4 regions of the Shewanella psychromarinicola genome follow, and region 1 is predicted to be linked to each of the others. Evidence: predicted binding sites of a transcription regulator. Region 1 holds the regulator's gene; each other region holds the start of a gene.
The links. The regulator sigma-54, encoded in region 1, starts transcription at its own class of promoters, with help from an activator protein. The targets are predictions, from matches to a motif close to GTTGGCACGNNNNTNGNNT.
Positions count from the first base shown of each region.

Region 2: a site for sigma-54 is predicted at 3,746-3,764, ahead of EGC80_RS14350 (YccF domain-containing protein). Genes of this name have one in related genera too.
Region 3: a site for sigma-54 is predicted at 1,492-1,510, ahead of EGC80_RS16520 (Tll0287-like domain-containing protein). Genes of this name have one in related genera too.
Region 4: a site for sigma-54 is predicted at 3,852-3,870, ahead of glnA (glutamate--ammonia ligase). Genes of this name have one in related genera too.

Region 1 covers NZ_CP034073.1:1,837,423-1,843,659, reverse strand. Annotated here, with positions in the region: gene EGC80_RS22535 (KpsF/GutQ family sugar-phosphate isomerase) at 1-212, shown strand, start outside; gene kdsC (3-deoxy-manno-octulosonate-8-phosphatase KdsC) at 215-781, shown strand; gene lptC (LPS export ABC transporter periplasmic protein LptC) at 778-1,338, shown strand; gene lptA (lipopolysaccharide transport periplasmic protein LptA) at 1,325-1,906, shown strand; gene lptB (LPS export ABC transporter ATP-binding protein) at 1,903-2,634, shown strand; gene EGC80_RS07950 (RNA polymerase factor sigma-54) at 2,777-4,261, shown strand; gene hpf (ribosome hibernation promoting factor) at 4,287-4,574, shown strand; gene ptsN (PTS IIA-like nitrogen regulatory protein PtsN) at 4,577-5,020, shown strand; gene rapZ (RNase adapter RapZ) at 5,017-5,883, shown strand; gene EGC80_RS07930 (HPr family phosphocarrier protein) at 5,900-6,175, shown strand.
Region 2 covers NZ_CP034073.1:3,264,951-3,271,187, forward strand. Annotated here, with positions in the region: gene EGC80_RS14335 (homogentisate 1,2-dioxygenase) at 1-964, opposite strand, end outside; gene EGC80_RS14340 (LysR family transcriptional regulator) at 1,194-2,123, shown strand; gene EGC80_RS14345 (TIGR00266 family protein) at 2,298-3,086, shown strand; gene EGC80_RS14350 (YccF domain-containing protein) at 3,286-3,699, opposite strand; gene EGC80_RS14355 (1-aminocyclopropane-1-carboxylate deaminase/D-cysteine desulfhydrase) at 3,907-4,887, shown strand; gene EGC80_RS22450 (hypothetical protein) at 5,143-5,316, opposite strand; gene EGC80_RS14360 (ChrR family anti-sigma-E factor) at 6,209-6,237, opposite strand, start outside.
Region 3 covers NZ_CP034073.1:3,783,459-3,789,695, reverse strand. Annotated here, with positions in the region: gene EGC80_RS16525 (sigma-54 interaction domain-containing protein) at 1-1,316, opposite strand, end outside; gene EGC80_RS16520 (Tll0287-like domain-containing protein) at 1,610-2,260, shown strand; gene EGC80_RS16515 (MBL fold metallo-hydrolase) at 2,528-3,397, shown strand; gene EGC80_RS16510 (rhodanese-like domain-containing protein) at 3,479-3,883, opposite strand; gene EGC80_RS16505 (sulfite exporter TauE/SafE family protein) at 3,899-4,648, opposite strand; gene EGC80_RS16500 (MBL fold metallo-hydrolase) at 4,666-5,535, opposite strand; gene EGC80_RS16495 (peroxiredoxin) at 5,593-6,234, opposite strand.
Region 4 covers NZ_CP034073.1:656,029-662,265, reverse strand. Annotated here, with positions in the region: gene glnL (nitrogen regulation protein NR(II)) at 1-263, opposite strand, end outside; gene EGC80_RS02780 (DUF4124 domain-containing protein) at 403-927, opposite strand; gene ppnP (pyrimidine/purine nucleoside phosphorylase) at 1,060-1,371, opposite strand; gene typA (translational GTPase TypA) at 1,681-3,492, opposite strand; gene glnA (glutamate--ammonia ligase) at 3,972-5,381, shown strand; gene EGC80_RS22865 (type II secretion system protein) at 5,670-6,206, shown strand.

The DNA of each region.
Region 1 (6,237 bases):
GGGTCATCGATGCCGAAGTGAACCTTCGTACCACTTCGATAGCCCTGGTGATGACCAAAAACTGTGTGACCTGCCCCACGGGTATTTTAGCTGCACAAGCGCTACAAATCATGGATGAAAAAAACATCAACGGACTGGTTGTCGTCAATGAAAAACACCAACCGATCGGGGCATTAAACATGCTCGATATGGTTAAAGCTGGAGTCATTTAATCATGTCAGAATCAACCTCGTGTCACCAAGGATTTTACGGCCCTATCAGTAATGATATTTGGCAGCGAGCTCAGAAAATTAAACTGTTAATCTGTGATGTCGATGGGGTCTTTTCAGATGGACGTATTTATCTCAGTAATGCTGGCGAAGAACTCAAAGCCTTTCATACTCGCGATGGCTACGGTATACGCTCAGTTCTCACTAGCGATATTCATGTTGCCGTCATTACAGGTCGTCAATCAAAAATTGTCGAAACCCGAATGACCGGATTAGGAATCAAACATATTTATCAAGGCATTGATAATAAATTTGAACCTTTTGAGCAACTTATGTCGCTGTATAATGTAAGCGCCGAACAAGTAGCCTACATTGGCGATGACATGGTTGATCTGCCCGTAATGAAAGCCGTAGGTCTCTCCGTGTGTGTCGGCGATGGTCATCCGTTTGTAAAACGACATTGTCACATGACAACGACCTTAAACGGCGGACATGGAGCTTTGCGAGAACTGACTGACTTATTACTCTTAAGCCAAGATAAATTTGCCAGTGCTCATGGAATGAGTATATGAATCGGATCACCCTAAGTATTGTGGCTTTTTTTGGTCTTGCTTTTATGTTGTACTGGCAAGCACAAATAAAACGCAGTGAAATGGACTCGGTGAAAGTACCTGGTATTGAGCGCCCTGACTTTATTGCAGATAACCTACGCACCACGGAATTCAATCAACAAGGTTTTGTCGAAAGTCGAGTCAGCGCCGAGCACATGGAGCATTATGCTTCAAGTGACATCACTCACTTTACCAAACCGATATACCTCATTTACCCTGAAAATGGTAAAGCACAATGGCAATTAAGTGCAGATCGAGGACAATTGAATAAAAACACCAGCAAAGTCATATTAGAAAACAATGTTATTATTGATGCCATTGATATAGAAGAACCCCTGCAGTCATTGAGTACCCAAGCGGTGACGGTAGACTTAACCACTATGATAGGCACCTCACAAGAGATGGTGTATATCAAAGGCAAAGGGTTTATTATTAAAGGCTTAGGCCTACATGCTGACTTGAATTCGCAACAATTATCGCTACTGAGCCAGGTAGAAGGAACATATGAGCCACATTAATCGTCTCCACACTCGCGCCAATGTTATGTTATTGAGCAGCATACTTTGCCTGTTGAGTTTGCCTGCTATGGCGAAACAAGGTGATCTGAAACAAGAATTAAAAATTGTTGCGGTTAGCCAATTTGCTGACATAAAAAATAACCAAATCATTTTTAATGGTCCGGTTAAGATTGTCCAAGGCAGTATTAATATCAATGCTGATGAATTACGGGCGTTTACCCCCGAAAACAGCACCAGTAAGAAACTTATCGCCACTGGCAAACCCGCGACGTTTTCACAAGAATTAGATGACGGTCAAATTGGTACTGCCAGTGCCGACGAAATATCCTATGACCTTGCGACTACCACGCTAACATTGACAGGTAATGCCAAACTTAATCAATCGGGTAGCCAAGTGACCGGTAATCGAATTAAGTACAACATCAATGCGCAAGAGCTTATTGCTGAAAGTTCGGGCACAGGGCAAGATCGGGTTATCACCATTATTCAACCTGAGAATTTCCAAGACGAGTCTGCGCCAAAGCAAAAACTCCCTGAAATCCCAGTTAAAAAGCAGATCAAACCATGACCCAAATAACCTTAACCGCTGAAAATCTGGCTAAAAGCTATAAAGATCGTCAAGTTGTTAAAGATGTCAGTTTAACGGTTAAAACAGGCCAAATTGTTGGGCTTTTAGGCCCCAATGGTGCAGGTAAAACAACCACCTTTTATATGGTTGTCGGCCTAGTGAAAAGTGATAAGGGTCGAATTTTAATTGATGATGACGATCTCACTGACGATCCCATGCATCTGCGAGCTCGCAAAGGCATTGGTTACTTACCACAAGAAGCCAGTATTTTCCGTAAACTCACAGTGTATGACAACATTATGGCCGTGTTGCAAACCCGCAAAGAACTCAGTACAAACCAACGTATTGAACAGCTTGAGCATCTATTAGAAGAGTTCCATATTACCCATATTCGAGACAGCCTAGGCATGTCGTTATCGGGTGGTGAACGTCGTCGTGTTGAAATTGCGCGCGCTTTAGCCGCCAATCCAAAATTTATTCTACTCGATGAGCCCTTTGCTGGTGTTGATCCGATTTCTGTCATCGACATAAAAAAAATCATTCAACAACTTAAAAGCCGAGGTCTAGGAGTATTAATTACCGACCATAACGTACGTGAAACGTTAGATGTCTGTGAGCGAGCTTATATCGTCAGCCAAGGTAATTTAATTGCCGAAGGCACACCTGATGAGGTATTGAGCAATCAACAAGTTCGGGCGGTGTACTTAGGTGAACAATTCAAGCTATAGTTACTTTACGGGCCTTTAGTCTATCTAACTCATTTGATTGAACGATATCTAAACAGCGTTAAACATCATTGATGTACGTGACAATCCATTACAGTTTTATAAATTGTCACTTTTATGGAAATCATCTAGGGATAAGCGGTAAATGAAAGCGTCACTCCAACTTAAAATGGGTCAACACTTAACCATGACCCCACAATTGCAGCAAGCCATTCGCTTACTGCAATTATCGTCATTGGAGCTACAGCAAGAAATCCAACAAGCATTGGATTCAAATCCATTACTTGAAATAGAAGATGAGTTTTCTGAAGCAAAAGACCCCGTAAAAGAAAATCGCGACCAAGCTGATACAGACTTCAGTGACAACAGCATTGTCAATATTGAAAAAGACACCTCAACAGTCGACACAGCAGAATCTATGACCAAAGAAACCATGGATGATTTAGCCATGGATACTACATGGGATGAAGTGTACACCGCCTCGCCGATGTCAGGTTCAGGTAGTGCTAGCATGCGCGATGATGACATGCCGTTTCAAGGTGAAACCACCGAAGGTCTGTATGAACATTTAGAATGGCAGAAAAATCTCACTCCCTTTTCAGAGACCGATCTTGCCATTGCCACAGCGATCATCGACGCCGTGGATGAACGCGGTTATTTAACCCAAAGTACCGACGATATTCTCGAAGCCATGGGTGACGAAAATGTTGAGTTAGATGAAGTTGAAGCTGTATTAAAACGAATTCAACACTTTGATCCCGTTGGTGTTGCTGCACGTGATTTAAGTGAATGTTTATTGATCCAATTAGCGCAATTCTCTAACACCACACCCCATATCGATAATGCCCGTTTGCTAATCAAAGACTATTTAACCTTAATTGCTGGGCGTGATTTTAGATTATTGATGCGCAAAACTAAGCTAAAAGAAAATGAGTTACGTGACGCCATCACCCTAATCCAATCACTCAATCCTCGTCCAGGCTTATTGATCACCGCCACCGATGACGAATTCGTTATTCCCGATGTCACGGTACTAAAGAAAAATGGCCGTTGGGTTGTAGAGTTAAACCCAGACAATATGCCCAAAATTGGCGTTAATCAGCAATACGCCGCCATGGCTAGAAGCAGTAAAAATCAGTCTGACAGTCAATTTATTCGAGGCCATTTGCAAGAGGCTAAATGGTTTATTAAAAGTATCGAAAGCCGCAATGATACTCTACTCAAAGTGGCAAATTGCATTGTGCAATTTCAGCAAGGCTTCTTTGAATACGGTGAAGAAGCCATGAAACCTATGGTGCTAAATGATATTGCTGAAGCAGTAGAAATGCATGAATCGACAATTTCACGAGTCACCACACAAAAATATATGCACACCCCACGTGGACTATTTGAACTAAAGTACTTCTTCTCTAGCCATGTCAGCACTGACGATGGCGGGGAATGCTCATCAACAGCAATTCGTGCTTTTATCAAAAAGCTGGTTGCCGCAGAAAACCAGAAAAAACCATTGAGTGACAGTAAAATGGCTCAACTTCTGGCAGAACAAGGCATAAACGTTGCTCGTCGTACGATTGCAAAATACCGAGAAGCAATGCTAATCCCGCCCTCAAACCAACGTAAGAGTTTATAACCTACAAGGTTGTGGAGGATTTTCTATGGATATAAATCTGACTGGACGTCATGTCGAAATAACTGAATCTTTACGTGAGTATGTTAATGGTAAATTTTCAAAGCTTGAACGACACTTCGATCAGATCCATAATGTACACGTTGTACTCCATGTAGACAAATTACAACAAAAAGCAGAAGCCAAAATCCACGTTAATGGCGCAGAGATTTTTGCTATGTCAGAAAATACTGATATGTATGCTGCAATAGACGCCCTGATCGATAAACTCGACCGTCAGGTAATTAAACACAAAGAGAAGTATACAAAACACTAACGATGGAACTTTGTACCATTCTGCAGCCGGAATGCACTACCTGTGCCACACCGGGCAGTAAGAAAAAAGTACTGGAACTCATCAGCAATTTAGTCGCTGCCCAGTATCCAACCCTGTCTTCGCAAGAGGTTTTTGAAAGCCTATTAGCGAGAGAAAAAATGGGTAGCACAGGTATAGGAAATGGCATTGCGATACCTCATGGTCGATTAACGACCATCGATCACCCCATCGCGATATTTGTTAAATGTGAAGAAGCCATTGCCTTTGATGCAATTGATAAGCAGCCCGTGGATATTTTATTTGCTTTGTTAGTACCTGCAGACCAGTGCCAACAACATTTAGGCACGTTATCGAGTATGGCTAAAAAGCTCAGCGATAAGCAAATATTGAAACAGCTTCGCAAAAGCCACAACGCAACAGAACTTTATCGGGTTATAACTGCATGAAACTTGTCATAGTATCGGGACGTTCAGGTTCAGGGAAATCCGTTGCCTTAAGAGTATTAGAAGACCTAGGATATTATTGTGTCGATAATTTGCCTCTACCCCTCATTGGCACATTACTCGCTCAGCTCAAGGGCAGTAATGATTTAGTTGCGATTAGTGTTGATGTCCGCAACATTGCTGAACAAGGCAAAGTGCTTCAAGACCAATTAGCCCTACTTGAACATGACACTGAAATTATCAGCTTCTTTCTAAATTCCAATGATAAAGTGTTACTTAAACGCTACAGCGAAACACGCCGATTGCACCCGTTATCTAAAAATCATATTTCACTGCAAGAAGCGATCAAATTAGAAGGCCGTTTACTTGAGCCTACCGCAAAAATTGTTGACCATTACATTGACACTTCGGCGCTAAATATCTACGAGTTAAGCGACCAAGTTAGGCAAATACTACTAGGCAGTGTCGATAAAGAATTGGTCATTAACTTTGAGTCTTTTGGCTTTAAGCACGGCATGCCGACTGAAGCGGATTTTATGTTTGATGTACGCTTTTTGCCCAATCCACACTGGGAAATAGAATTGCGCCCATTGACAGGATTAGACGAACCCGTACAAGAATTTTTAGGGCGTCAGCCATTGGTCAACAAGTTCATTTGGCAAATTGAAAACCTATTTGAAACCTGGATGCCACACCTAGAACGTAACAATCGCAGTTACCTGACTATCGCGATTGGTTGTACGGGTGGCCAGCATCGTTCGGTATATATTGCAGACCAATTAGCAAAACGATTTAGGCAAGGCAGTAAACACACTGTTAATGCTCGCCACAGAGAATTAAGTATAAGTGAACTCACCGCTAAGTGAGCATAGGATTGCATGAATGATCAAACTTGAACGCCAAGTTACCATTTCCAACAAATTAGGATTACATGCCCGTGCAGCAACAAAACTCGCGGTATTAGCCGCCGATTTTGACGCGAACATCACCTTAACTCAGGGCGAAAAAAACGCCAGTGCCGCAAGTGTGCTTGGGTTGTTAATGCTTGAAAGTGGAATAGGAAAAATGATCACCGTGACCGCAAAGGGTCCAGATGCCGAAGTAGCATTAAATGCAGTGTGTGATCTGATTAATGCTAAATTTGATGAATCTTGCTAAATCAGTGAAGAGTACGATTCGCGAGTCACTCACTTTTTAATCCACTATTATTCTTATTACAC
Region 2 (6,237 bases), 1.4 Mb from region 1:
TACCGGTGCGGCTCATAAAATCGCCGTCGACGTAATACAAGACTTCATCGCTGTCGATGTTGTTATGGTAATAAGGTGCAGGAATCGATTTAGGGTGAAAGTCATAAGGACGTGGAACAAAATTACAAATAACAAAGTTATGGGCGCTGAAGACTAAATGCTCTGACGGCGGCAAATGAATTTTACCTACTTTAGGGGCATATTCGCTAATGTTGAATGCCCATGGATACACACACCCATCCCAGCCGACTAAGTCAAATGGATGCCATTGAAGTGTCATTTCTTGGTAGCGCTCACCGAATTTACACATTAACGGAAACTCACCTTTTTCAACCACTGCATCAGTCAAGGTTGGCGTACGAATGTCTCGTTCACAGTAAGGAGCAGACTCCAACATTTGGCCATATTCGTTTCTAAAATGCTTTGGCACTTCCACCATGGACGATGATTCGATAACAAATAAACGCACATTTTGATAATCGTTAAATTTCAGCTGGTAAGTTGTCCCGCGAGGAATAATTAGGTAATCCCATTTTTGGGTGTTAATCACCCCATATTCACTGAGTAGTTGTCCTTCACCCTCGTGAATAAACACCACTTCGTCAGCATAGGCATTGCGATAAAACGCATTGGTGTCTTCAGTGACTTTAGCGGTATACATCGCCACGTCATTATTGAAAAAGATTTTATTACGGGCGCTGAAAAAGTTGCCTTGGCAGTCGGCTTGGCGCGAGTCTATTTTGTAATTTTGGATCAGTGGGTCTTGCCATTGTTCACCATGAGATAACGAGTAAGGTTGAACGTCTATCGCTTTGGTTGGCATATTGTGATGGTATTTATTCGAATAAATATTCGAAAAGCCATGAGTTGAAAATAATTCTTCACGATACAGCTCACCATTGTCTTTTTCGAAGGCAATATGCCGTTTGGTCGGGATCTGACCTTGCTTAACATAGAATGGCATGTGGTTGTCCTATGGTGGAGCGACTGTGAGTGTCGTGATGTTTGTAATACGATTGGTATTGATTGTTATGGCCTAATCGCATTGGGTAAATCAATTTGTGATCTAACTAACAATTTAGTGGTAAAGATCAACAAAAAAAAAGAATAATAAAAAGCTTAACTCAATCTATTTATTAGATTGTTATGTTAACTTTACATTAGTGTACGAATAACGAGACAGTGGAAATCTTATGCGAATAGATATTGATGCCTTTAATGTACTGCAAGTGCTTGTTGAAGAAGGAAGTTTTTCGAAAGCTTCTGAGCGCTTACATAAAGCGCAATCGGCGGTTAGCTATCAAGTTAAAAAATTAGAGCAACATCTTGGGGTCACATTATTTAACCGCGATAATTATCGCGCCGAATTAACCCCTGAAGGCAAGGTTATTCTGGCTGAAGGGCAACGATTACTGCAGCATTTAGCCAATATTGAACATCTGGCCAGTCGTTTTAGTCAGGGGTGGGAGCCTAAGCTTGAGTTAGTGATAGACGGTGCTTTACCGATGGAACCGATCATGACCGCGCTTAAGCGCATGTCAGAACACAATATACCCACTAAAGTGCAGCTTAATATGGAGTTTTTAGGCGGCGTACAGCATCGCTTTGAGCGCGACCAAGCAGACTTAATGTTGGTCAAGGATTATCGTACTGGCCCCTCGTATCATCCTAAACCGTTACCTACGATTACCAGCGTGCTAGTGGCGTCATCACAACATCCATTAAGTCAGTTAAAAGGCATTAGTTTGCCCGAGTTACAACAACATGTTGAGTTAACCATTGAAGATTCATCTCCTGGTAAACGTGACCGCGATGAAATGCAGTTTGGCGGCGATAAAGTATTTTATTTGTCAGGTTTTATTATGAAAAAAAATGCCTTACTAAAAGGTCTAGGTTTTGGTTGGATGCCGGATTTTTTAATTGCTGAAGAATTACATCAAGGGCAACTGATCGAGATTGATTTTATTGGTGGTAACCGCTTTAGTTTTACACCGCAATTAGTGTCCACACTTGAACGTCCGCTGGGGCGAGCAGGGCAACTATTTACCGAGCTTATTCTGCAAGAATTTGCTCGATATCAACAGCAACAACAATCAGGGTTAAGTGGAGCCGGATTAGGGTAAACATTGGCATAATTCTATTAACTAACATAGAGATAATACAACGTGGATCCAGTATGTTGATATATTGTTATGTTAAATCGCCGATCATTTTGTTACCTTAAATCATACGTATCGAGCAATGCCTTATCGATGTTGGGCGATTGCAAACATTAAATAAATTTTTAGGGAATGAAAATAAGCATGAAAAGTCATGAAGTAGATTATGAAATTATTGGTTCTAGCATGCAGCTGGTTGAAGTTGAATTAGACCCAAATGAGTCTGTGATTGCTGAAGCGGGTGCCATGACCTATGTCGAAGAAGATATTGGTTTTGAAGCCAAGATGGGTGATGGCTCTGAGCTAGAATCTGGTTTTTTTGGTAAGTTACTTGGTGCGGGGAAACGGGCCATTTCCGGTGAGGGTATTTTTATGACCCACTTTACCAATGAAGGCCAGCAGAAACGTAAAGTGGCTTTTGCGGCGCCGTTTCCGGGGACCATTTTGGCGATAGACTTAGCTCAACATCAAGGCGAGCTTATCTGTCAAAAGGACAGTTTTTTAGCGGCAGCCTTAGGCACGCAAGTGAGCATGAAATTTAATAAGCGCTTAGGAACCGGGTTTTTTGGTGGTGAAGGATTTATCCTACAAAGCCTTAAAGGTGATGGCATGGCGTTTGTGCATGCGGGTGGGACACTGATAAAAAAAGAATTGCATGGTGAGACCTTGCGGGTCGATACGGGTTGTTTAGTTGGATTTACTCCCGGGATTGATTATGACATTCAGCGTGCGGGCTCGTTAAAGTCGATGGTATTTGGCGGAGAAGGCCTGTTTCTTGCCACTTTAAAAGGTCATGGGACTGTGTGGTTACAAAGCTTACCGTTTTCTCGTATGGCTGACAGAATTATTGCTCATGCGCCTTCAAATGGCGGTAAAGATCAAGGTGAAGGTTCAGTACTCGGTGGAATAGGGCGGATGATTAACTAATCGGGATATTAGCATTGAGTGCTCAGACGATTATAAGTCATCGCGCCGATTTAGTCTGAGCTGTCCTTAAAGGGATTGAATAATTTTTGTGTGCCCAAAATGCGTCAATGGCAATTAAAGGTTGTCGATGCTATTAGGCAAATAAAAACCGATAGCATTAGGCTATCGGTAATTAAGAATAGCGGCAGTTCACATGTCATTAATAAGTGGGTTTAGCGATAATAGTTTGCCCGATAGGGGTTAAACTTAACAAGGCCAACTTAATGTGTTGTATCGCAAAGGGGATCCCAATAATGGTGATGAAACAGGCTAATGCATGCACTAAATGACCAATAGCGAGCCAAATCCCAAAACATAAAAACCATAGCACATTACCCACTAAGCCTAGTGTGCCAGTACCAATATCTTCTTGGCCAGAAATGTGTTTGCGGTTAACGGTTTCTTGTCCAAATGGCCAAAAAGCTAATTCGCCAATAACAAAACAGGCTCTGCCAAAAGGGATGCCAATGATACTGATAAAGCACAGTACCCCCACAAGCCACCAAGCAAGGCCCATAACAAATCCACCCATTAAAAACCAAGCAATATTAAAGATTAAGCGTAAAAGTGACATTTTCATTCCTATCAAGAGTCAATATTAATTACTATATAGCGATAACTAGCGATAATCATGCCATTATTATAAGCTTATGATTCTAATTGTTTAAATGTTATTTTCGACATTGAGTGTCTGTTAGGTCTGACAATTAATACAAATGAATCGATGAGAATTATCATTTTTTAGTTAAAATACCCATATTACAGTTGATTGAGAGAAGACATGTTTTCGATAAGCCCAGTAGAGTCGATGAACTTTGACGGCCACACCCTCTACATTAAGCGGGATGATTTATTGCATGCTGATTTCAGTGGCAATAAAGCACGTAAGTTTTATCATTTTTTGCATCATGATTATTCATATGTGACCCGCCTAGTAGGGGCCGGTTCTGCACAAGCTAACTCTTTGTATTCATTATCTGTGCTGGCTAAGCAGCAGGGCTGGCAATTTGACTATTACGTTAGCCATATTAGCAAATTTTTACTACAACACCCCCAAGGCAATTACGCTGCCGCGATACAAAATGGGGCTAATATTATTAATGTTGCTGAGTTGCCATATGCCGATAACATAGCCGGCATGCATTTAGATGATGTTGTGCAATACATTATGTTATCAACTCCGACTTACGCCGATAAACAACATCTACTGTGTATTCCTGAAGGTGGGCGCTGTGAATACGCAGAAACGGGTATTGCGCAGCTTGCGAGTGAAATTATTGAGTGGGCTCAGATTAGACAACAAATTAAGCTCATGGTTTTTTTACCTTCTGGTACCGGCACCACAGCAGCTTATTTAAATAAGCAACTAATACAACAGCTCGCTCAATTGCAATTAACACCAGTACTTACCATTGAGGTATTAACCTGCAGCACGGTTGGCGGTGATGATTACTTACGCCAGCAATTTTCACAATTAATTGATGAAGTTTATTATCCTCACATTGTTAGTGATGGGCATAAATATCATTTTGGAAAATTATCGCAACGTTGTTTTGATATGTGGCAAACCGTATGTCAGTCTGGAATTGAATTTGAGTTGTTGTATGACCCTGTCGGATTTTTAGTCTTACAACATTATTTGAAGACTAATACGTTGACTAATACTGATATTTTATATGTACATCAAGGTGGGATATTAGGAAATAAAACGATGTTGCCAAGGTATCTACGAAAGTTTTCAAATTCGATTAACGCTTCATGACAACGAAAACGTAGTCACGCTCTAATTTTCGTCAGATTTACGACGATTAAGAAAATTAACTCATTGATAAAATGGGTTTTGTGTGAGTTTCGTTAGGTTTTTTGTTCTTATTCGACTGAGGTTTGAACTGGAGTAGTCGTAAAGTAGTAATTCATTTTGCTCTGTTTTAATAAACATCGGTAATTGAGAGGAGAATACCGAGAAATGAGTTTATTAAATACCAGAGCAAATGATTAACGCTTAGCGTTAGGGATATTACTTATTTGCAGAGATTAACCATTTCATGAAGTTCATTGCTTCAATGCGCTTTGAAAAGGTCTTTTTGTTTTTACCTAAGCTGTCGGTAAAAGCAATTGAGTTTTTGTTTGACGAAATAGAATTAACCGGGAAGCTAACTGAGATTTCGTGTCCATTCATGTTGTATGACATTGGTCACACTCCTTTTTATATATTCACCATTAGGTGAGACAATTGTTCAATAAAATATCCTTGGCATTTTTTAGTGTTGCGAAAGATTAATGTTTCGAGATTTAACTTACCCTATCTTTTACTCACTAATCAAGTGTTGTTATGTCAATAGTTGATTAAGGTCTACTTTGTGTCAGCAACATTGATGTTGTGACATAACCTTAAGGCACTTGATACAAATGGCACTTAATTTTGTAAGTTGAACATAGTTTTATGACAGCAAGATTACGTGGATAGAAATTATCGTATCAACATAGATCAATTGAAAATCAAAAACGATGAACATAAGCTTGTCTTGGGTTTATTTACGAAGTGAAGTTGAGCAGACTTACAGGTAGGTAACCAAAATTAACAAGAAAACTAAATCTACATGGATAATATACTGAGTGTTTGCATATGGCAATAGTCTTTTTCAAATTTTAATCAAATTAAAGCTCATTTCGATTAAAAAATAAGCAATGGGGCCAGCTGTGCGGTTGTTTATACTTAAAATAGCCTGTGATGCGGACATTTTGTAAAAATAGATGATGAGCATGCTCATCACTTATGCTCTACCTAACGGTGTTAACAACGTAAGCCCAGCTATGCACTAATCATGTCTAAACCACCCTAGCTTAACTTTGTTTACTGAAACAAATTAAGCTAAGGAACTTCAAAACGGAATAATAAACGTTTATTAAACCGCACCTATAACTCTAGATGCGTAGCATTGGCCCAGAACTTCAGCAATTGATGATTCAATATACCTTGCTAGCAAAACAAAGGCTAAGTTCACTGTTAATAACCTGAAGATAGACTGAATTTATCCGTTTATCACATTTGATATTACGATTTTAAATTAATAAACCAATGATTAATAAAGTAAATCGCCAATTGGATTTA
Region 3 (6,237 bases), 1.9 Mb from region 1:
GCTGTTAGCTTTAGCTCATAGCGCTGTAATTTACGATATAAGGTCCGCACACTAATATTAAGCTTAATGGCTAATTCTGCTGGAGATCCTTGAAATTGCTGACAGACCTGAGAAAGATATGCGTACTCCACGTCATCGAGTGACATGAGTTCCGTTGCCGTTTTTAGTGTATTTTTGTTATCTGTCGATGTGTGGTTAGGTTGAACGCTTTCAGGTAAATCACTGCTGTGGATAATATCTTCGTTGGCAATCAGTGCCGATTGTTCAATAATATTTTTCAGTTCGCGAATATTACCTGGATATGCATAATGACTGAGCAGATTTAATGCGTTAGCCGAAAACCTTTTATGTTTGTATTCAGAGTACTTTATAAAATGATTTACGAGTCCTGGAATATCATCAAGGCGCTCACGCAACGAGGGTAAGTAAATGGGAAATCCGGCAATGCGGTAATACAGATCGCGTCTAAATTCACCTTTTTCAACCAAATCGAGTAAATTCTTATGGCTGGCGCTGACTAATCGAAAGTCGGAACGTTTTTGTTTTAATCCACCCACGGCGCGATAACATTGGGTTTCTAGCAACCTCAGCAGTTTAACTTGCATGTTCATCGGTACATCGCCAATCTCATCAAAGAATACCGTGCCGCCGTGGGCTATCTCAATCAGACCTTTTTTACTGGTGGTTGCCCCGGTAAAGGCTCCTTTCTCGTAACCAAATAACTCACTTTCGAACAGGTTTTCACTCAGGCCGGTACATTCAATAACCACAAAAGGTTTATCATTGCGGCTACTGGCTTGATGCACCGCTTTAGCGACGAGTTCTTTACCTGCACCGGTTTCACCTTGCAATAGCACCGCAATACTGGATTGAGATGCTCGGTTAATTCTGTTGAGCATTTGCTTAAACGGCGCAGATTGACCGACCATGGTGCCTTTTTTAGACTCTGTTGATGCATAATCAATGGCATCTAAAACCTCCAGATATCCCAATACCTTGCCACTGTTATCTTTAATGGGTTTCATTAAAATATCGCAATATGACTTACCGTGTGCAGTGCTATGAATATGCACGGCATTGGCAGCCCTTGCGGTACTCTGGCATTGTTGCAAAGGACACTCTTCACCGTGTTTATCACAAGGCTCATTACTGTGATGAGATATCTGATGGCATTTACTTTGGCCTAATATGACTTGTGTATTATACGTTTCCAAATAGGCTTGATTAACCGCATGTATAACATAATCTGGCGTAATAAATATTGCCGGTTTATCAATCGCGTTTATCATTGATTGCACAACAGTGGTGTTACTCATTTATCACTCTCGCTTACTGTACACATTAATCAGTTAATCTCTAAAGTGACATTATTAGCGCAATATTTGTCACTACAATGCCATATTTGTCAGTTCATAACCTAGCATGTGCCTCTCGCAAATATCAATGAATTTTAAGTGGCTGATTTTATATATTTTAAATTTGTCGGTGTAATATGGCACAAGCTTTGTATTGATCTTGCTATATGTTTTGTGATTGGACTCGGTCATAGGTTTTTTATAACCCTAAAACTCATTGAGATTAAACGATTTTAAATAGAGGAATAACAATAATGCGCTTAACACACAAACACACACAATCATTGATTAAGGCTAGCCAAATGGCCGGCTTAATCATGCTTATGAGCGTCTCGACGGTAGGACAAGCTGAATCATTAACCGAGCAGCAAGTGCTTGAACAACAGGCCAATCAACGAATTGCCGAATTTAGCCAAGCACTGAAAGGTCATTTAAAGACAGCCATTAAGCAAGGTGGATTAACCAACGCAGTGTCGGTGTGCCAAGCGGTAGCACCTGCAATTGCAGCAGAAAACTCAAAAGAGGGCTGGACACTTACCCGGACCAGTTTGCGAGTGCGTAATCCAGCCAATACGCCCGATGCTTGGGAGTTAACACAATTACAGCAATTTGAACGTGTTAATGCTTCAGGACAGCAAGCTGCTGATAAACCCATTGTGGCGAGTGAGTTTATCGTCAAAGATGGCAAAACACAGTTTCGTTATATGAAGGCGATACCAGCGCAACAATTATGCTTAGGTTGTCATGGTAGTAATATTAATCCTGAGCTGAGTACTTTGATTAACAAAACCTATCCTAATGATAAAGCAGTTAACTTTGCCCTCGGTGATATTCGCGGTGCGTTTTCATTACAAAAGGTTATCAATAATCAAGCCGCATCGGTTACAGCAACAACAAAGCCGTAATCAAAGCTGAAGTAATATAAGCGAAAGACCTAGAAGCGAGGACGCTGCGCGGCTTATAGCAAGAGCCTAGGACGCTTCGCTGCTAGGTGCTAAAGCAAACAGCACAGCGACCCATGGGCTGTTTATGGTGGTGGTTTACGTTAACATTATCCTGCCTTTACGATTCCTTATCAGTCATTTACAAAATGATGTTAACCATTATTGCTAATATTGATCTGAGACTTTATCTAACAAATGCATTGGGTATTTTGTTGGGAGTTAATTGTTATGAGTAAAATCCGTATTGATCCTTTTTATCATCGTACTAGTCATGCTATTACCTATGTGGTGACCGATCTTGCTACTCGTCAAAGTGCGATTATTGATCCCGTTTTAGACTTCGATATGGCCTCTGGTACTATAAGTACATGTTTTGCCGATAACATCATTGATCATATCGATAAGCATGGATTTGAAATTGAATGGATTTTAGAAACTCATGCACATTGCGATCATATGTCTGCGGCGTGTTATATCAAGACCAAACGCGGGGGAACAACGGGGATTGGTGAGCACATTACTCAAGTCCAGCACACCGTTAAAAGATTGCTAAATCTCGATGAGAGCTTTCAGTGCAATGGCGAGCAGTTTGATCAACTGTTTACCGATAAAGAACTCATTAAATTGGGTCATTTAACTATTCACATTATGCATACACCCGGACATACACCTGCTTGTGTGAGCTATCTCATTGAAGATGTGATATTTGTCGGTGACACATTATCTACGCCAGAATGGGGTACTGTGAATACTGATTTCCCCAATAGCAGCACGACCACCTTGTATCATTCAATTAACAATATATTAGCGTTACCTAATTGTACTCGGGTGTTTATAGGGCATGATCCCCTTGGATACAAACGCCAAGATAATATATTTGAAACATCAGTGATTGCGCAGAAAAGGTATAACTGCGTTGTCGGCGGTAAAGTGACCCTCGCTGAGTTTGTTCAGCGACATCAACAACGCCACATTGATTCTGATATACCGCATCTATTGTTAGCGGCAATCCAAATTAATATTCGAGCAGGTAACATGCCACCAGCAGACCGTAAGGGTAACGCTTACCTTAAAATACCGCTTAACCAGTTGTCATAAATCGATTAGCCATTAGAAATCAGCAATCAGTCATGATTAATGAGCAATAAACCACAACATGCTGGTTTATGTTGGATGCATTTATACCTTATGAGGCACTAACGGAAATTCATCTTGTTGCCATTGCATCATGCCACCAGCGACAGACAATGGTTTGGTAAAGCCCATATTCTGTAATGATGCTGCGGCAAGTGCTGAACGACCACCCGTACGGCAAATAAGGTATATGTCTTTTTGAGCTAACTCAGTTAATGCTAATACCCATTCACAGTGATGACTCACCAAAGGATGTTCATGAATTTTCATCTCTAATACGCCACGAGGAAAATTTATTGCACCTTCTATGTGACCTGTCAGAAACTCTTCATGCTCACGAACATCAATGATCACCACATCTGGTTTACTCATCGCGGTATGTAATTCATGAGTACTCACTTCCCTAATATTCGCTTTGATTTCACTTATGTATTCTTGAGCTGTTTTCATGTGTACCTCGTGATATTAAATGATAGATTTTGATAACATAAATAGCGCCATCATGACTAAAAAGACGGCAAATATTTTTTGTAAAATGGCTTTGGGTAAATATTGGCTTATCCATTGACCTGCAATACTGCCGACAAGCCCGCCGGCAATCATGATGGCGATAACCGACCAATCAAATTCAAGTCCTTTGTTTGACAGCAAGCTGTAATATTTAACAAAGCCCACCAGTGAATTCATGGCAATAATCACCAAGCTGGTGCCTATTGCCAGCCACATTTCAATACCACCGAGCAAAACCAGTGCTGGGACAATTAAAAATCCACCGCCAACGCCAACAAATCCGGTCACGACACCGACAGCTAAACCTTGTGAGAGGATTTTAATGATATTTAGTTCACCCGCTTTACACCTGCTAGATTGATTACGCCACATCATGACGGCGCCAATGAGCATTAGCATGACAAACACCATTAGCTGTATGTCGCTGGTGACAAAGGTGCTGGTCCATGCACCTAAATAAGTACCCGCCATGCCGGGTAAACCAAATAAAAATACATGAGGCCAAGAGACCTTTTTTTGCTTAATAAAACCAATACTACTGATTAAACTTATCGCTCCTACGATGCATAATGATGAAGCAATGGCTAACTCGGCTTGCATACCAATAAGGTATAGCAACACCGGAACCGTAAGAATTGAGCCTCCAGAGCCTAAAACACTTAACACGAAACCAATTAATAATGCGCCAATGATTGCTTGTATCATCTTGATTACTCTTAGGCTTAAAGGATATTAATGGGTATTTTTAAATACACAGTGCCGTTGTCTTCAGCCGCTGGTAGTTGCCCTGCGCGAATGTTGACTTGAATCGCTGGCAATATCAGCCTTGGCATGGTTAATGTCGCGTCTCGTTGTTGACGAAGTGCCACAAAATCTGCTTTTTTCATGCTGTCGTTAACATGGATATTGTGTTTTTTTTGTAGGCTTACTTGGGTTTTAAATTGGTGGTCACGGCCCTCGGTCGGGTAGTCATGACACACATAAATATCGGTGGTTTCAGGAAGGCTGAATAATGTCTGAATTGAATCGTATAAGGTATTGGCATCACCACCAGGGAAATCGCATCTGGCGGTACCCACATCAGGCATAAAAATAGTGTCGCCAACAAAAGCCGCTTGCTCATTAACGATATATGCTAGATCGGCTGGTGTATGGCCCGGTGTGTGCATAATGCGAATCGTCATATCACCCACTTTTAGGCGGTCATTATGTTTAAATAACCGGTCAAATTGGTTGCCATTAGGCAAAAAACCTGGCTCTAGATTAAAAATCGTTTTAAAGGTGTCTTGTACTTGAGTGATGTGTTCACCAATACCCATTTGGCCCGCTATTTTGTCACGCAGAAAACTGGCGGCAGATAAATGGTCTGCATGGGCGTGGGTTTCCAATATCCATTTAACCGTCAATTTCTGGCGGTTAATCCAATGTAAAACACGTTGCACACTGCGGGTATCAGTGCGGCCCGATTTATAATCAAAATCTAAAACAGGGTCAATAATCACTGCATATGAGGTCGCATTATCGGCTACGACATAAGTAAATGTTTCACTGTCTTCATCTAAAAACTCATGCACACTAAACGTCGAATTCATCACAAACCTCCTATATAAATGATGCACAAGGACTCGCGCCCCTGTGCTGGTAAAGGCTTAAAGCGACTTTTTACTAAAGTACCAATCTGTGTATTTAAACCCTTGGCTTAAACGGGCCTTGGCTTCTGCTGTGGTGGCTGGTGGGGGGACTATCACGTCATCACCAGGCTGCCAGTTTTCTGGGGTGGCAACGCCATTGGCGTCACTGGTTTGCAATGCTTTGACTAATCGAACAAATTCATCGATAGAGCGGCCATTACTCATTGGGTAATACACCATGGCACGTAAAATACCCTCAGGATCAATAATGAAGGTCGCGCGGACGGCCGCGGTATCACTCGCACCGGGTTGGATCATGCCGTAGGCTTTAGCCACTTCCATTGATAAGTCGGAAATAATAGGGAAGGTAATTTCAACACCGAAGTTTTCTTCAATATTCCGTACCCAAGCGATGTGTGAATGAATACTGTCGATGGATAAACCTAATAATTCGGTATTAAGCTGGGCAAATTCTTCTGCACGTTGGGCAAAACCGATAAACTCTGTAGTACAAACAGGCGTAAAATCAGCCGGATGAGAGAACAATACTAGCCACTTGCCTTTATAGTCAGTGAGTGAACGCATGCCATGTGTGGTCTTGGTATTAAATGCCGGAGCGGGTCGGTTTAATTGTGGAAAAGAAACAATAGAATCAGTCATGTT
Region 4 (6,237 bases), 1.2 Mb from region 1:
TCAATAGTGTGGTGCTGACCATCTAGGGTAATTAATGCGGCGGTATTGACCGTGAGTCCTTGGCCAGCATTAATGGCATCGCGTAGTAATTGTGGATCAACCCCCATGAGTTGATAAAGCTCGGGAAGCGTCTGTTCGAGTAGCTTATGATTACCGACTCCCAATAATTGTGCGGCCGCGGCATTGGCATAGCACGGCTTGAGCTCGTTATTAATAACAAGCACCGCGGTGACTAAATGATTGAGAAGGTTATTTGTGTCCATTAGCCGTCCTAGTATAAGGTTGCACCATCATGATGCACCACATTGGTGCATTACACAACCCGGTACACACAAGCACTCTCTAAGATAAAAAGCCAGAAATAATCTTGTAAGCTAATGAATGAAATGGTTTTTATCTTAACTATTTAGACTTTTTTGCAGGTCCAAATACTGATGCTTGGTGAAGGAATATCTTTCTAGGAGAGCTTGATGCAAGGACTTTGCCGCTTTGTGTTACAGCATTAACAACAAGAGAATGTTCACCTCGATTAATGCCCGTTAATTGGAACACTGGCGAAACTTGTGGTTGAGCAATGATGACCCCATCGATTAATAATGTCAGCAACACCCCTCGAGGTAACTCGGGCGCAACGCTAGCAGACACGGTAAAATTACCGTTATTATCACGGACAGTGGCTTCTTGTTGAGGGGAGGTAATCGAGATAGTGTAGTTAATTTGAGTTTCTGTTGTAGGCGTTACATTGAGTTTTTTAGGTATATTAATCGTTATATTATTTTGCGTGTTTTCATTTAGATCAATAGCTTCAGCATTATTTTTGGGTTCATCTGAGTAATGCACTTTGCCATTTTCATCTACCCAACGGTATACCGTCGCAAGGCTTTGGGCACTCAATAATAGTAAACCAATAAGTATGATAAGGCGCATGATGCACTCCATAAAACGATAGTTTCAATAGAGTAGACGTTTTTAAAGAAAAAATCAGCTTAAACTGTTTTGATTAAGCTGAATATAAGCGGGCAATATTAAGCCGCTATTGTTTATTTAGGTGCAACAACACTAGATGTATTGGCAGCAGTATTCTGAAATTTGTGCCGTACGGAGACTGAAGCTCACGTTTGGTGCAAGTTCAAACTGGCTGCCTGTAGCGTATATAACCCACTCAGTTTGACCCGGTAATAACACGTCAAACTCGCCAGAAATGACCTGCATTATTTCGCCTTGAGCAGTGGAGAACTCATATTCACCAGGCAATACAACACCCAGAGTTTGTTTACTTCCATCTGCTAACACTACGCTTCTACTGATCACTTTACCGTTAAAATGTACATTGGCTTTTTTAGCGACGCTTACCTGTTGCAACATACTCATATGTTCTCCCTAAAAATGATATTGATTTCAATCTATCTGCGTTTACGTAAAATATCTAGTTAAATATTTTCATCTTGTATCGCTAGAGTCGCTTCGCTGCTAGGGCGTGACTTCGTCACTGCTAGAGTTGCTTAGCTGCTAGGCTGTTGACTTTATAGCCTCTAGCCGCGAAGCGTACTAGCAGCGCAGCGTTCTAGGCTCTTTCGCTTTTAGCCTGTATATACTAGGCAACAAAAAGCCCAGATGCAGGCATCTGGGCTTTTTAGGTATCAAGAGTAGCAAATGTAATCTGCTACAGTTTAATACTGATTAACTGCGGTTATGACGCTTACGTTCGTTTTCAGTTAAGTATCTCTTACGAACACGAATATTCTTAGGAGTCACTTCAACTAATTCATCATCATCGATGAACTCAAGAGCTTGCTCAAGAGTCAGTGTAATCGGAGTCGTCAATACTTGCGCTTCATCAGTACCTGATGCGCGCATGTTAGTTAGCTGCTTACCTTTGAGACAGTTTATTGTCAAATCGTTAGAGCGAGCATGGATACCAACTACTTGACCTTCATACACTTCAGCCGCGTGGCCAATAAACAAACGACCACGGTCTTGTAAAGTAAAGAGTGCGAACGTTAGTGACTTACCTGTTCCGTTTGAAATCATTACGCCGTTAGCACGTTGACCAATATCGCCACCTTTGTGTGGACCGTAGTGATCAAATGAATGATAAATTAGACCAGTACCCGATGTTGAGGTTAAGAACTCAGTTTGGAAACCAATCAAACCACGGCTTGGGATAATAAAGTCAATACGAACACGACCTTTACCATCAAGCTGCATATCTTTCATTTCAGCTTTACGAATACCTAATTTTTCAATTACGGTACCTTGATGACCTTCTTCAACGTCAACCGTTACTGTTTCGTAGGGTTCATGTAGCTCACCATCGACGGTTTTCAGAATAACTTCTGGACGCGATACAGCTAATTCGTAGCCTTCACGACGCATGTTTTCAATTAAAATCGATAAGTGTAATTCACCACGACCTGATACACGGAAACGATCTGGACTGTCAGTTTCTTCAACACGAAGTGCGACGTTGTGAACTAATTCAGTCTGTAAACGCTCAAGAATGTTACGTGAAGTCACATACTTACCTTCTTTACCCGCGAACGGAGAAGTGTTTACTTGGAACGTCATTGTTAGTGTAGGTTCATCAACAGTTAACGGCGGCATTGCCTCTACGGCACCCACTGCACAGATAGTGTCAGAGATCTTAAGCTCGCCTAAACCGGTAATCGCAACGATGTCACCCGCATTGGCAATGGCAACTTCATTACGTTCTAGACCCATATAACCTAATACTTGGCCCATTTTACCGTTACGAGTCTTACCGTCAGCGCCAATAATAGTCACTTGTTGGTTAGTCTTAACGTTACCACGGGTAATACGGCCAATACCGATAACACCCACGTATGAGTTATAATCGATTTGAGAAATTTGCATTTGGAACGGCGCTTCCGCATCCGCGTCAGGGAAAGCTACTTTCTCAACGATAGTTTGAAACAGCGGCGTCATATCATCGCTAGCTACATCTGGATCTAACGTTGCAAAACCATTTAATGCAGAAGCATAAACGATTGGGAAATCTAATTGTTCGTCAGTGGCACCTAAGTTAACGAATAAATCGAATACTTGGTCAATAACCCAATCTGGACGAGCACTTGGACGGTCAATTTTGTTGATAACAACAATTGGCTTAAGGCCTTGAGCGAAGGCTTTCTTGGTTACAAAGCGAGTTTGTGGCATTGGACCATCAACTGCGTCAACCAACAATAATACTGAATCGACCATAGATAGAACACGTTCTACTTCGCCACCGAAATCGGCGTGGCCAGGAGTATCTACGATGTTAATACGGTAGTCGTTCCACTGGATGGCAGTATTCTTTGCCAGAATGGTGATCCCACGTTCTTTTTCAAGATCGTTAGAATCCATAACCCGCTCAGTAGCTTCTCCACGAGATGCAAGGGTTCCTGACTGCGCCAACATTTTGTCTACCAGGGTTGTTTTGCCATGGTCAACGTGGGCAATAATGGCGATGTTACGTAAATTCTCTAGCACGGATAAACCTCTAAACCATCAAAAAAAAAAGGGAGCTAACAGAAGCTATTTATTATTACAGCTACTGTAAAAAAGCGTGCCATTCTACTTCACAGCAGCTTTTGTAGATAGGATTATTTTTGAACACATGTAAATCTTTCGTTTACTAAGCCTCAAAAAACAGTATAAAACGTTTATATATTAAACATAATCGAGGTGTGATGCAAAATGTGGCATGATTAAAACACCAGCATTAACATGACGCACTATTATGGACTTTTGCACTATGATGAAACATAGTAATGCACGTCATTGGTGCAAAATCATAATTTAGAAGATGAGGGAACGTTCTCATCTTCATAAAATCAACTAGTTAACGAACTGGCATGAATATCGCTTCACTGCTGTTATTATGTAAATATTCGTTTTGCAGATGCATTATCTGGCGAATACCAAGATTATATTAAGGGACAACCCTTTACCCTACCGGAGGCTTGAGAATGTCAGTTGAATCAGTTTTAAAACAACTAGAAGAGTTAGAAGTTAAGTTTGTAGACTTACGCTTTACCGACACTAAAGGTAAAGAGCAGCACGTTTCTATCCCATCTCACCAAGTAAATGAAGATTTCTTTGAAGACGGCAAAATGTTTGACGGTTCTTCAATTGTAGGTTGGAAAGGCATTAATGAATCTGACATGGTGTTAATGCCAGATCCAACGACTTTTGTGTTAGACCCTTTCACGGAAGAAACGACCGCACTTATTCGTTGTGATATTTTAGAACCGGGTACCATGACAGGTTATGATCGCGATCCTCGTTCTATTGCCCAAAAAGCCGAACAGTATCTTATTTCTACTGGCATTGCTGATACCGTATTGATTGGTCCAGAGCCTGAATTCTTCATATTTGACGATGTCCGTTTTGGTACTGATATGTCAGGTTGTTTCGTGAAGATTGACGCTAAAGAAGCTTCATGGAACTCAGCTAAAAGCTATGAAGAAGGCAACACCGGTCATCGTCCAATGGTGAAGGGGGGTTACTTCCCAGTTGCGCCAGTTGATTCGTCACAAGACTTACGCTCTGCAATGTGTTTAGTACTTGAAGAAATGGGTCAAGTGGTTGAAGCGCATCACCACGAAGTGGCCACAGCTGGTCAAAATGAAATCGCAACACGATTCAATACATTGACTAAGAAAGCTGACGAAATTCAAATCCTTAAGTATGTTGTTCATAACATGGCTCATGCTTATGGCAAGACAGCGACATTTATGCCAAAACCAATCGTGGGTGACAACGGCAGTGGCATGCACGTGCATCAGTCTTTAGCTAAAGACGGGGTAAACTTATTCGCTGGTGATAAGTATGCTGGTTTGAGTGACCTTGCGCTTTACTACATTGGCGGCATCATTAAGCATGCTCGTGCATTGAATGCATTCACTAACCCAAGCACAAACTCTTACAAGCGTTTGGTACCGCATTTTGAAGCGCCTGTGATGCTTGCATATTCTGCACGTAACCGCAGCGCGTCAATTCGTATTCCAGTGGTACCAAGCCCTAAAGGTCGTCGTATCGAAGCGCGTTTCCCTGATCCACATGCCAACCCATACTTAGCGTTTTCGGCATTGCTAATGGCCGGTCTTGACGGTATTCAAAACAAGATCCACCCAGGTGAAGCAATGGACAAAGATCTGTATGACTTGCCTGCTGAAGAAGCGGCTGAGATCCCACAGGTTGCGACTTCATTAGAAAACGCACTTGAAAATTTACAAGCGGACCATGAGTTCTTGACTAAAGGTGGCGTGTTCAGCGAAGACTTTATCCAGTCTTATATTCAGCTTAAAACAGCAGAATCTGAACGTGTAGCGCGTACGACTCATCCGCTTGAGTTTGAAATGTATTACAGCTTGTAATTCTTGAATCGAATTGCATAGGTAAGCAAGTAATAGAAAAACCCGGTAATTGATTATCGGGTTTTTTTGTTTCTGAGCTAAAAAAGATAACAAGTTTATTAAGTTGTTGTGGCGGCGGTTGCATTTATAGACAGATGTGCATAATGTATTGCCGATAGAAAATAAGCTCCTTTTATTCACCTAATTAATCGACTCAGCTCGCCTACTAATCCGAGTTGAGGTTAACTAACGTTATAAAAGGGATATAGAGACAGTATCCTATTTGGCTTAAGGAAATTTGGGTTGAGGGTGACAAGCGTAGTAAACCATGGGCATTTTTCGTGGCGTAAACAGCAAGGTTTTACCTTAATAGAACTTGTTGTGGTAATTATTATTTTAGGCATTCTTGCTGTTATGGTCGCGCCCCAATTTATAGGGTTAAAAAGCAATGCTTATGCGAGCACGATGCAAGGCGTAGCTGGTGCAATTAACAGCAGTAAAACATTGGTTTATTCAGCTTGCACAATCAGTACTGATTGTGATGAAACGGCGGCAGCAGGTACGGGTAATGGCCTTGGTAACAGTCTGATTGTACTGGGCCAATCAATCACCTTAGCTTATGGATATCCGCGCCATACTGGTGCTGGAATAGCTCGAATGACCAATATTGCCGACATCAGTGATGGTGGTGAGTTTATTTTAACAACCTATACCGATTCTGGACGTTCAGGTCTTCGTATTCGGCCTAACGCAGAATATGCCGCCAATAAATGTGAAATTCGTTATTCCCAGCCTCAGGCCGTGGGTCAAACTCCGCTAGTTGAAGTGTATATTGATCAGTGTTAGCGCCTGCTAAACTCAGACATATAGTTACTTT